DNA from 3 places in the Lelliottia sp. RD5 genome. Region 1 is predicted to be linked to each of the others. Evidence: predicted binding sites of a transcription regulator. Region 1 holds the regulator's gene; each other region holds the start of a gene.
The links. The regulator PurR, encoded in region 1, represses purine synthesis genes. The targets are predictions, from matches to a motif close to CANGCAAACGTTTGCNTG.

Region 1 (4,847 bases):
GCAATGGAAAATTCATTCAGTCCCCACGTAGCGGCCAGGATATTCAGATAACCTCCTTGAGCGAAGATTATTGGGTCCGCCACTACGTTGGCGCTCGCCGCGTAATGACCCCGAAAACCATCCGTTAATCCCTGCCCTGCCGCGCTGTCGGCAGGGTAAGTTCCTCTTTTGCCGACTCTTTCAATTTGCTACTCTATCCTTGCATTCAGTGTGGTTATTGGGTGTATATAAAATAATAAGGAGAGAAGCAATGTCGTTCGAATTACCTGCATTACCGTATGCAAAAGACGCCCTGGTCCCCCATATTTCCGTGGAAACCCTGGAGTACCATTACGGCAAACATCATCAAACCTATGTCACCAACCTGAACAATCTGATCAAAGATACGGCCTTTGAAGGGAAAACCCTGGAAGAGATCGTACGCAGCTCAGAGGGCGGTGTATTCAATAACGCCGCACAGGTCTGGAATCATACTTTCTACTGGAACTGTCTGGCACCTAACGCAGGCGGAGAACCCACTGGCGAACTGGCAACTGCCGTCAACAAGGCTTTCGGCAGCTTTGCAGAATTTAAAGCGAAGTTTACGGATGCGGCGGTTAAAAACTTTGGCGCAGGCTGGACCTGGCTGGTGAAAGAGGCGGATGGCAAACTGGCGATCGTGTCGACGTCCAACGCGGGAACGCCGTTGACTACAGCTGCCACACCGCTAATGACCGTCGATGTGTGGGAACACGCTTACTATATCGATTACCGCAACGCTCGCCCAAACTACCTGGAGCATTTCTGGGCGCTGGTTAACTGGGAATTTGTTGCGAAGAACTTCGCCGCGTAAAAACGACTCGCAGAAGGGCTAACCCTTCTGCGTTTTTATCACTCGGCTGCGCAAGCGGGTTGCGGTTGTTGGCGCCCGGACAAAAGCACCAACAGCAGACCCAACCCCGCAATAATCGCCCCCATAACCGGAACAAAACTGTATCCCAGCCCAGCGGAAATCACCGCGCCCCCTGCCGCTGCACCCAGCGCATTGCCCAGGTTAAACGCCCCGATATTCACGGAAGATGAAAGCCCAGGTGCTTCGTGCGCCACTCGCATGACACGCATCTGCAACGGCGGTACCACCGCAAACGTCGCAGCACCCCATACCACCATGGCGATAGCAGCGCCGAACTCGTTACGAGCCAGCCAAGGAATGGCGACCATGATGACGATGAGCAACGTCAAGAATCCTTTCAATGTACCGCTCACTGAACGGTCCGCCAGTTTGCCGCCCAGGTAGTTGCCGAGGGTGAATCCCACACCAATCAACACCAGCATTGCCGTTACAAAGAACGGTGTGGCATGCGTAATGTCGTGCAGCACGGGCGAAATATAGGTATAGAGCGTAAACATCGCTCCAGCGCCCAGTACCGTCGTCAACAGCGCAGACAGCACCTGCGGACGGAGCAGAACCGACAGCTCTTTGCGCACATCCGGACGCTCGCCCGCTCCGCCTTTCGGCAATGAGAAGAACAGCGCGATCATCGCCACGACACCCAGCATCGCTGTCGCAAGGAAAGACATACGCCAGCCGATGACTTCACCCAGCCAGGTGGCCGCCGGCACGCCGCCAATATTCGCAATCGTTAGCCCCATAAACATCGTGGCGACCGCGCTCGCCTGTTTGTGCTTGGGTACCACGCTTGCGGCCACTACCGACCCCAGGCCAAAGAATGCGCCGTGATTGAGGCTGGTCAGAATGCGCGACAACAGGAGGGTGGTGTAGTCCGGAGAGAGCGCCGAAAGCACATTACCCAGGGTGAAGATGGCCATCAGAAAAATAAGCGCATTACGACGCGCGCGATGGGAAAGCAGTAACGTCATCAGGGGTGCGCCGATCATCACGCCAATGGCATAAGCACTGATCAGCATGCCCGCCGCAGGAATAGAAACGTCAACCCCTTTAGCGATGACCGGTAAAAGCCCCATTGGGGAAAACTCGGTGGTGCCGATCCCAAATGCGCCAATTGCAAGGGCCAGCAGTGGAAAATTGATTTTCATTCATTAACTCCGGATACCGTGCCTTTATGCGACACAGAAAAACATGCCGAAAGCATGACAGCAATCACAAAAAATGAGAAGTTAACAAATTGGCAAAAGATTATTGTCGGGAGAGTAACAATGAAAGGAAGAAAACGAGGGAGAAGGCTCTCCCCCGCCTGAATCAGTGCAGAATAGCTGTAAAACTTGCCGCAACAATCAAACCCAGCACGATAATCGTGGTCGTTAACGAAAACTTAAGATCGGTATTCATCAATTTTTCTCCTTTTAATCCCCACATGAAAAGTGAGCTTGCTCATTTTTACACAGTTTACCTCAAAAATCTTCCTGGATTTAGGCTGATAACCGTTTTTGCGCTTCCCCTTTTCATCAAGATAAGACAAAATTCCACGCTAAATTTATAAGCGTACCGGCCACTGACCCCCTCCTGACGTCCTGTGTCGTTTTCCCGGCGTATCGCAATTCAATTTGCGAGATTAGGGTGAGAGAAGGCAAACGTTTACCTCTCAATTTATCAGGAGCTTAGGATATGGTCTGGAGTGACAGCTAATGGCAACAATTAAAGATGTAGCGAAACGCGCAAACGTTTCCACTACAACCGTATCACATGTAATTAACAAAACCCGTTTCGTGGCGGAAGAGACGCGCAACGCCGTTTGGGCTGCAATCAAAGAATTGCACTACTCACCGAGCGCTGTTGCTCGCAGCTTGAAAGTGAATCACACCAAGTCAATTGGTCTGCTGGCGACCAGCAGTGAAGCGGCCTATTTCGCCGAAATTATCGAAGCGGTTGAGAAAAACTGCTTCCAGAAAGGCTATACCCTGATTCTGGGAAATGCCTGGAACAGTCAGGAAAAACAGCGCGCTTACCTGTCGATGATGGCGCAAAAGCGCGTCGATGGCCTGTTGGTCATGTGTTCCGAATATCCAGAATCCGTGCTGTCGATGCTCGAAGAGTATCGTCATATCCCAATGGTGGTAATGGATTGGGGTGACACGCGCGCTGACTTTACCGATTCCGTTAACGATAACGCCTTCGAAGGCGGTTACATGGCTGGCCGTTACCTGATCGAACGTGGTCATCGCGAGATTGGTGTCATCCCCGGCCCGCTTGAGCGCAACACCGGTGCTGGCCGTCTGGCAGGCTTTATGAAAGCCATGGAAGAAGCGCTGATTACCGTCCCGGAAAACTGGATTGTACAGGGCGACTTTGAGCCAGAATCGGGCTACCGCGCGATGCAGCAGATTGTTTCGCACTCACATCGTCCGACAGCCGTGTTCTGCGGCGGTGATATTATGGCGATGGGTGCGCTTTGCGCAGCCGATGAGCTGGGTTTACGCGTCCCGCAGGATATTTCCGTGATCGGGTATGATAACGTGCGCAACGCTCGCTACTTTACTCCCGCGCTGACGACGATTCATCAGCCGAAAGACTCCCTGGGTGAAACGGCGTTCAACATGCTGATGGATCGTATCGTCAGCAAGCGTGAAGAGTCTCAGTCAATTGAAGTCCATCCGCGTCTGATTGAACGTCGCTCCGTCGCTGACGGACCGTTCCGCGATTACCGTCGTTAATCGTTTCTACGGGGCCGGTTATTCCGGCTCCCGTAGCCACTCTCTGTTCAGCGTTTCACTATCACCTAAATAGTCCAGCAGCCAGGCCAGCGCAGGCGACATATCGTTTTGCTGCCATGTCAGGCAACAGGCCGCAACCGGAAACGGATTTTCAAGCTCGAGCGCCACCCATTCTCCGCGATCAATCCGTGGACGCGCGAAATGCACAGGCACCATCCCCACACACAATCCAGCCGACAAACAGGTTGCCGACGATTCCCAGTCTGGCGCGACGACCCGCCGCTGGTTATCAAGCAGCCAGGTGATGCGCTTTGGCAGCGATCGTGACGTGTCCTCCATCACCAGCGACGGCCAGTTGCGCAACACGTCGTCACTCAGCGGGCCTTCCATCGTGGCCAAAGGATGATCGCTTGCCACCACGCAGCGCCAGCTCAATGTTCCCATATCCCGAAAGGCATAGCGGCCCCCGACGGGAATGGCCTGTGTCGCGCCGATCGCCATCTCCACCCTACCGTCGGATAACGCATCCCATACGCCATTAAACACTTCCTGGGACACGCGAAGTTCCACATCCGAGAAATGGCGATAGAAATCGACTACCATCTGCCGCGTCCGTTGAGGTTTAACGATGTTATCCACCGCAATCGAAAGATGACCGCGCCAGCCATTGGCAATCTGCTGGCACTGTTCACGCGTGATCATCATTTTTTTGATAACAGATCGGCCTTCTTTCAAAAACCACACGCCAGCCGGGGTCAGAACGACATCCCGATGACGGCGTTCGAACAGGGGTACTGCCAGCCACTCCTCCATCTGCCGTACCGTATAGCTGACGGCAGATGGTACGCGATGCAGTTCTTGCGCGGCTCCGCTAAAGCTACCATTTCGGGCGACAGCATCCACAACTTCTAATGAATATTCAGACCACATTTTTTGCCTGCAAAATTTTTGAACGCAACCGCCAAATATTAGCGTTTCACAAGCCAGATTGCACTCCCTACACTCTGCGCCAAAGTACACCTGCCTTCATTAGGAAATGACAATGCAACCCAACAACGGATTCTTAGTCTGGCTCGGCGGTTTGAGCGTGCTGGGCTTTTTAGCCACCGACATGTATTTGCCGGCGTTTGCCGCGATGCAGCAAGACTTGCAGACACCGGCTGCCGCAATCAGCGCCAGCCTCAGCTTGTTCCTGGCCGGTTTTGCCTTCGCACAGCTGCTGTGGGGACCGCTCT
Region 2 (4,847 bases), on a different contig from region 1:
GGCAGGTCAATCCATAGCGCACCCGCAACCGCACTTAGCCCGACGGCGAAGGCCACCGGCATCCCCAGCGCCAGTAAAATGGCGAGGGTGAATAACAAAATAAATGCATCCATTGTTCACCCCTTAACTGTGGTTACCGATCAACACGACCGGACGGTTTTCCTGCGAGCCAAACAGCAAACGCTCAATGACAAACAGGATCATAATGGCCGAACCTACCGGCAACGGCAGATAGCTTTCACCCGACGTGAGGATGGGGAACTCTGCGACGGGCTGTTCCCACAGTTCGATACACAGCAGCAGGCTGTACCAGAAGATCAATGCGGAAATGAGCAACATCAGCAGATCCACGATCCGCGCGCACAGGTTTTTGAGCATGTCGGGCAGACGATCGGTGAGCATATTCACCGCAATATGCGACCCGGCGCGATACCCCACCGCCGCGCCGATAAAGGTGAAAGTCACCATGCAAATAATCGCGATCGGTTCCGGCCAGGATTCCCCGCGATTGAGCACATAGCGCGAGAAAATGCCGATGGGGATAACAATCGTCATGACCAGTAGCGACACGCCCGCGACGCCCATGGCGAAGAGGTACAGGCGGTCCATCCACTTCAGGTAGAGTTCGGACATACGTCCTCCACGAACACGTTAGGGTTTACTGGACGTCCGCGATGGCCTGCATCAGTTCCTTGTGCTTATCGCCGTACTGCGCGCGCACCGGTTCAGTCGCCTTGATAAACACCGCTTTGTCGATGTCGTGGAATTGCACGCCGCCCGCTTTCATTTTATCCAGCGCCTGCTGGTTGTAAGCGTCCCAGAGTTTACGCTGCTCAAATTGCGCCTCACGCGCCAGAGTTTTGATTTTCTGCTGATCGTCAGCGCTGAGTTTGTCCCATTTCACTTTGGAGTAGAGGAGCATTTCCGGCGTGATGAAGTGGCCGCTGAGGGTGTAGTTTTTAGCAACCGGCATGTAGTTATGCGCCACAAAGGTTGGCGGGTTATTTTCCGCGCCGTCAATCACCCCAGTTTGCATCCCGCTATAGACTTCGCTGACGCCCATCGCCACCGAGTTAGCCCCCATCGCTTTCAAGGTTGCCAGTGCGACCGGGCTGCCCTGCACGCGGATTTTCTTGCCCTGCAGGTCTTCTGGTTTGACGATCGGCTCTTTGGTAATCAGATTACGCGTGCCGGAGTCCATCCAGCCCAGAAACACCAGGCGCGATTTTGGGTTAGCCGTCAGTTTTTCGCCAATCTCTTTGCCGATATCACCGTCAATCACCTTGTGCATGTGGTCTTCGTCGCGGAACACGTACGGCAGAGTGAAGACCTCGATATCCGGTAAAATCGCCGCCACAGGCGCCATTGAGACGCGAATGATATCGATAGCGCCCATCTGCGCCTGTTCAATCATTTGCTTTTCATCACCCAGGACGCCGCCAGGGAAAACTTTAATCTCCAGCTTGCCATCGGTTTGTTGGTTGAGTTTTTCACCCATGTTTTGCACGGCCACCACGTTTGGGTAGCCTTCAGGATGAACATCAGCAGCTTTGATCGTTTGCGCTGCCGCCGTGGTGGCGAACAGCAGTGACGCGGTGGACAGGCACAACGAGGCCAGTAACGGCTTAAGGGTCGTTTTCATCGGGTCAACTCCAGGGTAGTGAGATAAGCGTTAAAACGTTGTTTTAGTTTTACGCTTAAAAATTAGACTACGTCCTGGAAAGCGGGGGTGAAGCAACTCACAAAAGCGATAAATTTTGAAACGATGGTTTGAAATCGTAGATTCGATCACGCGCCTTTGCGTAAAAGATAGCGATACGGCAGCGCGTCGGTCTCTTTCGCGATCAGCTCATGTTCCATAAAAGTACAAAAACCGGGGATGTCTCGCGTGGTCGCCGGATCGTCAGCGATAATCAGCAGCGTTTCGCCGGTTTGCATCGTGCGCACGGTTTTACGCACCATCATAACAGGCTCCGGGCAGCGAAGGCCCTGGGCATCAAGAGTGTGGTCTGGAGTGGAAAACAGGTCGGTCATCATCGTCTCAATCATCTAAAAACGGCTGTAGTTTACGCCGCGTTTTGGGCAAAGCAAACCAGGTTAACGATTGCGTGATAATTAGCCATTGCAATGTGTTGTCAAAGCAGTATTATGCGGCCGGTTCAGAATCTGGGCCATCAGGCGTTGTTGTTGAAGCCTAAGGTGTCAGATTCAAATTGGGTTCCCTCACCCCAAACATTAATCAAAAAGGTCACAATATGACGCAGTTCTCTCAATCGCAGCGCGTAAAAGCGTTGTTCTGGCTATCGCTTTTTCATCTGCTGGTGATTACCTCCAGCAACTATCTGGTGCAGCTCCCGATCGCCATTTTTGGTTTTCATACCACCTGGGGCGCATTCAGTTTCCCGTTTATTTTTCTCGCGACTGATTTAACCGTGCGCATTTTTGGCGCGCCGCTGGCACGACGCATTATTTTTGCGGTGATGCTGCCTGCACTGTTCGTGTCGTATGGGATTTCATCACTTTTTTATATGGGAAGCTGGCAAGGTTTCGAGGCGCTGCTGCACTTCAACCTGTTCGTCGCCCGTATCGCCGCCGCAAGCTTTATGGCCTATGCGCTGGGACAGATTCTTGACGTCCATGTGTTTAACCGTCTGCGTCAAAACCATCGCTGGTGGATGGCACCGACCGCCTCAACGCTGTTCGGTAACGTGAGCGACACGCTGGCCTTCTTCTTTATTGCCTTCTGGCGCAGCCCGGATGCATTTATGGCCGAGCACTGGATGGAAATCGCGCTGGTCGATTACTGCTTCAAGGTGCTTATTAGCATCGTGTTCTTCCTGCCGATGTACGGCGTATTGTTAAATATGCTGCTGAAAAGGCTGGCAGATAAATCTGAAATCACCGCATTGCAGGCTGGTTAAACGTTCGCTTTATCAGTTGTGATAAGATGGATGAATGAGCCGTTATGGCCGTTTATCGAAAGGAAGAAGTCAATGCGCAATCTGGTTAAGTATGTCGGGATTGGCCTGCTGGTCGTGGGTCTTGCGGCCTGTGATAACAGCGACACCAAAACACCTGTTCAGGGCGCGGCCGCAGAAAGTAATGCGACCGGCCAGGCGGTCGAGCTGATGGATGGCAAACTCAGTTTCGCCTTGCCAGCGGATATGACCGATCAGAGCGGTAAGCTGGGGACGCAGGCGAATAATATGCACGTCTATTCCGATGCAACCGGACAGAAAGCCGTGATTGTGATTGTGGGCGACGACTCCAACGAAGATCTGGCCGTGCTGGCGAAGCGTCTGGAAGACCAGCAGCGTAGCCGCGACCCGCAGCTCCAGGTCGTGACCAACAAGTCTATCGACTTGAAAGGCCACACGTTGCAACAGCTGGACAGCATCATCTCCGCGAAGGGTCAGACCGCTTACTCTTCCGTGGTGCTCGGTAAAGTAGATGGCAAACTGCTGACCCTGCAGATCACGCTGCCAGCGGAAGATCAGCAGAAAGCACAAACCACGGCTGAAAACATCATCAATACCATCGTCATCAAGTAATTTTTGATGAGGATTCAACGGCCTCCGGCGTTTGCGTCGGGGGCCGTTTTTTTAAGCGCCACGTCAGCAGTAATGCCACACCCACCAGCCCCGCTGCCGCCAGATAAATCACCGGCACGCCCGCCCACGCCATCAGCAGCCCTGCCAGCGGGCCCGTCACGCCCAGCGACATATCCATAAACACCGTGTAGGTGGCCAGTGCCGATCCCTGGTTTTGCTGCGGTACCGCTTTAACCGCCACCACGCCGAGCGCGGGAAAGACCAATGAAAATCCTGCGCCCGCGAGGAACACGCCAATCTTCGCTATCCACGGTTCGTCGGCGATCCCGGTCAACAGCAGGCCGATAATCTCAACGGCGAAGCAAATCATCGCCACGTTCAGACCGCCAAGGCGATTGATGCCGTTCGGGAACAGAAGACGCGCCCCGACAAACGCGCAGCTAAACAGCGTTAGCGCGAACGCCGCGCCATCCCAGCCTTTGGCGTCGTAGAACAGCGTGATAAAGGTGGCGATCACGCCAAAACCTGCGGAGGCGAGCGCCAGCGCCATGCCGTACGGCCAGACGCGCCCGAGAACGGCGCGAAACGGCAGCGGCTTGCCTTTTGTGGCTTTGACTTTTGGTCGTGGAATCGCCAGCAAAATAGCAATAAACGCGACGGCCATAATGGTCAGAGCCAGGCCGTGCAGCCCGCCCCACGCATAGCACAGCACCCCAAGCGGTGCGCCGAGCGCCATCGCGCCGTAAGTCACGATCCCGTTCCACGAAATCACGCGGCCAATGTGCGCATTACCGACGACGCCCACGCCCCACAGCGTTGAGCCCGTTCCCGCCAGGCTTTGCCCTATCCCCAGAATCACGCGCCCAAGGCACAGCAGCGCCAGACTCATTATCGGCCAGCCGCTGGTGGTGGCTGCCAGCAAATAACTCAGGCCGCTCAGGAAACAGCCGCATAATCCAACCACCACGATACTTTTTGGTCCAAACAGGTCGGCATAACGGCCTGACTGTGGACGGCTCAACAGCGTGGCGAAATATTGCAGGCTGATCACCAGCCCTGCCCAGAAGGCGCTGTATCCCATCACGTCGTGGACATAACCGGGCAAAACCGCCAGCGGCAGACCAATGGTGAGATAGCTGGCGAAGTTAAACATGACAACAGAAACAATGCGCAGATTGAGGCGCAATCCGCTAAGCGCCGGTTCGGCGGCAGGTACGGGCATGACTTTCTACCTGGATTTTTGCAACAGTGTTTCACTATTACCACGTCACGCGGTGAAAATCAGCAGCGACTTTC
Region 3 (4,847 bases), on a different contig from region 1:
TTTAACGATAACGCAGCCCACGTTGGGATTGGGATGGGTAGTGAAACGTCCACGCTGCGCCAGCTTCAGCGCGCGCGCCATGTAAATCTCATCCTGCATGCGCTTAATCCTGTAGACGGGCGATCTCTTCGCCAAATTCTTTAATATCTTCGAAGCTGCGATAGACAGACGCGAAGCGGATATAGGCCACTTTATCGAGCTTTTTCAATTGCTCCATGACCAGATTGCCGATCATTTTGCTCGGCACTTCACGCTCGCCGGTGCCACGCAAATGCGATTTGATGTGATTCAACGCCATTTCAACGTCATCTGCGCTGACTGGCCGTTTTTCCAGTGCTTTCAGCATCCCTTTGCGCAGTTTTTCTTCGTTAAATGGCTCGCGCACGTCGTTACTTTTCACGACGCGCGGCATCACCAGCTCTGCCACTTCAAAAGTCGTAAAACGTTCGTTGCAGACCAGACACTGCCGACGACGGCGTACAGAGGAGCCTTCCCCTACGAGACGAGAGTCGATTACTTTGGTATCCACGGCGGAACAGAATGGGCAATGCATACGGTGTCCTGACTATCTGGTTAACTGAACTCTATTTTAACCCGAACTGGGCTGACAACAAAGGAAGAGCGCTTTTTGAGATAAAGGATCTATACCAGACGGCATCTTACTGACTACCATTACGATAATCCGTTATTTTTATGGAAATAAACGCAATGACAAGACGTTACCTAAGAATACTCGCGCTGGGAAGTCTCTTCACGTTGAGCGCCTGCGCACAGCAAAGCGAAGTTCGTCAAATGAACCAAAGCGTCAGCACGCTGAACAGCGCCATGACGAAACTGAACCAGGAAACGGTCAAGATCACCCAGCAAAATGCGCTGAATGCAAAATCCAGCAGCGGCGTGTATCTGTTACCAGGCGCTAACACCCCAGCACGACTGCAAAGCCAGGTCGGTACGCTGAAAATGTCTCTGGTTAATATTGCGCCAAATGCAGACGGCACAAGCGCTACATTGCGAATTCAGGGCGAATCTAACGACCCATTACCTGCGTTTAGCGGCACCGTGGAATGGGGGCAAATTCAGGGAACGACCGAAAGCTTCCAGGAAGTGAACGTGAAAAACCAGCTTATTAACGCCCCAGCAAGCGTGCTCGCGCCGAGCGATGTGGATATCCCGCTGCAATTAAGCGGCATTACACCCGATCAATTAGGCTTCATCCGCATCCACGATATCCAGCCTGCCGTTCAGTAGTACTTTTTAGCGGAACGCGTGACAAGCGTTCCGCTCCCACCCCCCTGACCTTCCGCAAAGATTGGCAATATTGCTGTTTGCCATTACAATCCCCGCCGTTTAAAGTACGCAAACGTGAACGCAATCGATTACGCGTATGATAGATATGTGAAACAACACATATTTTTGTGAGCGAGGATTCCTATAATAGGCTCCGCAGAAACACGAAATATTTTGAAACGCAAATCGCGCATTTTTCACTCCCGGAAGGGAATTTCAATCAGTGGCATGATTATGAAAAAAACATTATTAGCAGCCGGTGCAGCGCTGGCACTTTCCTCTTCTTTCGCTGTTAACGCAGCAGAGAACGCAAAACCTGAGTATGTTTCCGACTGGTGGCATCAGAGCGTCAACGTAGTGGGTAGCTACCACACTCGTTTTGGACCACAAATCCGTAACGATACCTATCTGGAATATGAAGCTTTCGCTAAGAAAGACTGGTTTGATTTCTATGGTTACCTGGATGCGCCCGTATTCTTCGGTGGTAACACCGATGCGAAAGGTATCTGGAACCACGGTTCTCCACTGTTTATGGAAATCGAACCGCGCTTCTCTATCGACAAGCTGACAGGCGCAGATCTGAGCTTCGGTCCATTCAAAGAGTGGTATATCGCGAACAACTATATCTACGATATGGGTCGCAACTCTTCTGGTCGCCAGAGCACCTGGTATATGGGTCTGGGTACTGACATCGACACCGGTCTGCCGATGAGCCTTTCCCTGAACGTGTATGCGAAATACCAGTGGCAGAACTACGATGCAGCAAACGAAAATGAGTGGGATGGCTACCGTTTCAAAGTGAAATACTTTGTACCGATCACCCAGCTGTGGGGCGGTAATCTGAGCTATATCGGCTTTACCAACTTCGACTGGGGTTCGGACTTGGGCGAAAAGAGCGACTATGCTGAAAACGGTATTAAGCAGCGTACCAGCGACTCTATCGCGTCCAGCCATATCCTGGCGCTGAACTACGATCACTGGCATTATTCTGTCGTTGCCCGTTACTGGCACAACGGCGGCCAGTGGAACGACGATGCCGACCTGAGTTGGATGAAAGAAAACGTCCGTTCTACCGGTTGGGGTGGTTACCTGGTAGTAGGTTACAACTTCTAACCCCATGACAAAGGCGCTTCGCTGAATCAGCCTTGCGCCTCGCAGACAAAAAGCCAGCTATGCTGGCTTTTTTATGTCTCGAATCCAGCGCCATCGTCCGGCCTGAGTGCAGGATATTGACTTACCGTCTGGATACCCTCCATAAAAAAATCCCGGCCTTGCGACCGGGATTTCAGTGTCAGAATGCTGTTGCCGTTACGGCAGAATAGACGGCTGATCCGCCCCTTCCTTTTCAACTTTCTGCTGGATCAAGTGCTCACGCTTCATACCCAGTTTCAACGCCAGCGCGGACGCGACGTAGATTGAGGACGCCGTACCGATGGAGACACCGATCAACATGGTCAGCGAGAAGCCTTCCAGAATCGGGCCACCGAAGAGGAACAGCATCAAGATAACCATCAAGGTCGTGCCGGATGTGATCAACGTACGGTGCAGCGTTTGCGTCAGTGAAACGTTAAAGATTTCATACGGCGTACCGCGACGAATCTTACGGAAGTTCTCACGAATACGGTCCGATACCACGATACTGTCGTTCAGAGAGTAACCGATAACCGACATCAGAGATGCCACGATCGTCAGGTCTACCTCAATATGGAACAGCGACAGCACGCCCATTGTAATGACCACGTCGTGCGCCAGTGAGATAACCACACCCGCAGCAAGACGCCACTCGAAGCGAAAACCGACGTACACCAGAATGGAAATCAGCGCCACCAGCAGTGCCATGGCACCGTTTTGCGCCAGATCCGCACCGACACTCGGGCCGACGAATTCGATACGCTTAACGGTCGCATCCTGGCTGGTCGCTTCGTTAATCACGTTAACGACCTTGCTTCCCAGTTCCTGGCTGCCGTTGGCATCGTGAACCGGAGGCATACGCACCATGATGTCGCGGCTGCTACCGAAGTTCTGCAGCTGCGGCTCTTCAAAGCCCGCCTTCTGCAGCGCTTCGCGCATTTGGTCCAGATCAGCGGGTTTTTCCAGCGTGATTTCAATCACCGTACCACCGGTGAAATCAAGACCCCAGTTAAAACCTCGGACACCAATGATGGCAATCGAGACAATCAGCAGAAAACCTGAAATGCCGAAAGCCCAGTAGTCCCAGCGCATAAAGTCCCAGACTTTACGGCCGTGGTTCAATTGTTCAACAGTATATTCCTGTGCCACAACGCACTCCTCAGATAGACAGCTTTTTGACGCGCTTGCCGCCATACAGCAGGTTCACGATGGCACGGGTGCCGACAATAGCGGTAAACATTGACGTTGCCACACCGATACCGGTTGTAATAGCAAAGCCTTTGATTGCGCCAGTCCCCACTGCATACAGGATAAGAACCTTAATCAGTGTTGTTACGTTTGCATCGAAGATAGAGCTGAAAGCGCCTTTATAGCCTTCGTCGATCGCTTGTTGTACCGAGCGACCGTTGCTCAACTCTTCTTTGATACGTTCGTTTATCAATACGTTAGCATCGACCGCCACCGCAAGGGTTAGAACGATACCTGCAATACCCGGCATGGTCAGCGTCGCCCCTGGCAGCAGGGACATAATGCCGATGATCAATACCAGGTTTGCGATCAGCGCGGTCGTCGCAATCAGGCCAAACTTCTTATAGAAGAACAGCATGAAGATAATAGAAACCGCCAGACCAGCCAGACACGCTTCCAGGCCCTGAGTGATGTTCTGCATCCCCAGCGTTGGACCAATGGTACGTTCTTCAACGATCTGAATAGGCGCAATCAACGCACCGGCACGCAGCAGCAGAGAGAGCTGGCGGGCTTCGTTCGGGTTGCTGATGCCGGTAATACGGAAGCTGTTACCCAGGCGAGACTGGATATTAGCGACGTTAATCACCTCTTCCTCTTTCACCAGGATTGCACGACCGTTAGCATCTTTCTTACCGCTGTCTTTGTACTCCACGAACAGGGTTGCCATCGGTTTACCGATGTTATCCTTGGTGAAGTTCGACATGATGTTACCACCCGCGCTATCAAGCGAGATGTTAACCTGCGGCTGGTTGTATTCGTCCTGGTTAGACGTGGAGTCAGTGATGTGGTCACCGGTCAGAATCACACGCTTGTACAGCACAACAGGCTGGCCTTCACGCGTTTCTTTCACTTCGGAATCACCCGGCACACGACCAGACGCCGCGGCAGATTGATCCACATTGGTGTTCACCAGACGGAATTCCAGCGTCGCTGTCGCACCCAAAATTTCTTTGGCGCGCGCAGTGTCCTGGATACCCGGCAGTTCTACCACGATACGGTCTGACCCCTGGCGCTGTACCAGCGGCTCAGCAACACCAAGCTGGTTTACACGGTTACGCAGGATATTGATGTTCTGCTGTACAGCGTATTCACGTGCTTCGCTCAGACGCGCATCGGTCATCACAGCACGCAGCTGGTTGCTACCCTGACGTGAAATCACCAGATCGCGGTGACGCGTAGAG

Region 2: a site for PurR is predicted at 2,094-2,111, ahead of tusA (sulfurtransferase TusA). Genes of this name have one in related genera too.
Region 3: a site for PurR is predicted at 1,366-1,383, ahead of AC0LWE_RS14690 (nucleoside-specific channel-forming protein Tsx). Genes of this name have one in related genera too.

Annotation. Positions count from the first base shown of each region.
Region 1 covers NZ_JBVYHQ010000001.1:792,784-797,630, forward strand. Annotated here, with positions in the region: gene AC0LWE_RS03950 (C40 family peptidase) at 1-128, shown strand, start outside; gene sodB (superoxide dismutase [Fe]) at 251-832, shown strand; gene AC0LWE_RS03960 (MFS transporter) at 871-2,037, opposite strand; gene cydH (cytochrome bd-I oxidase subunit CydH) at 2,201-2,290, opposite strand; gene purR (HTH-type transcriptional repressor PurR) at 2,587-3,612, shown strand; gene punR (DNA-binding transcriptional activator PunR) at 3,631-4,542, opposite strand; gene punC (purine nucleoside transporter PunC) at 4,655-4,847, shown strand, end outside.
Region 2 covers NZ_JBVYHQ010000008.1:85,765-90,611, reverse strand. Annotated here, with positions in the region: gene AC0LWE_RS19885 (TRAP transporter large permease) at 1-113, opposite strand, end outside; gene AC0LWE_RS19880 (TRAP transporter small permease) at 124-633, opposite strand; gene AC0LWE_RS19875 (TRAP transporter substrate-binding protein) at 659-1,642, opposite strand; gene tusA (sulfurtransferase TusA) at 1,789-2,034, opposite strand; gene AC0LWE_RS19865 (7-cyano-7-deazaguanine/7-aminomethyl-7-deazaguanine transporter) at 2,256-2,921, shown strand; gene AC0LWE_RS19860 (DcrB family lipoprotein) at 2,994-3,551, shown strand; gene AC0LWE_RS19855 (MFS transporter) at 3,544-4,773, opposite strand.
Region 3 covers NZ_JBVYHQ010000004.1:115,219-120,065, reverse strand. Annotated here, with positions in the region: gene ribD (bifunctional diaminohydroxyphosphoribosylaminopyrimidine deaminase/5-amino-6-(5-phosphoribosylamino)uracil reductase RibD) at 1-99, opposite strand, end outside; gene nrdR (transcriptional regulator NrdR) at 104-553, opposite strand; gene AC0LWE_RS14695 (SadB/YajI family lipoprotein) at 709-1,248, shown strand; gene AC0LWE_RS14690 (nucleoside-specific channel-forming protein Tsx) at 1,522-2,400, shown strand; gene secF (protein translocase subunit SecF) at 2,596-3,567, opposite strand; gene secD (protein translocase subunit SecD) at 3,578-4,847, opposite strand, start outside.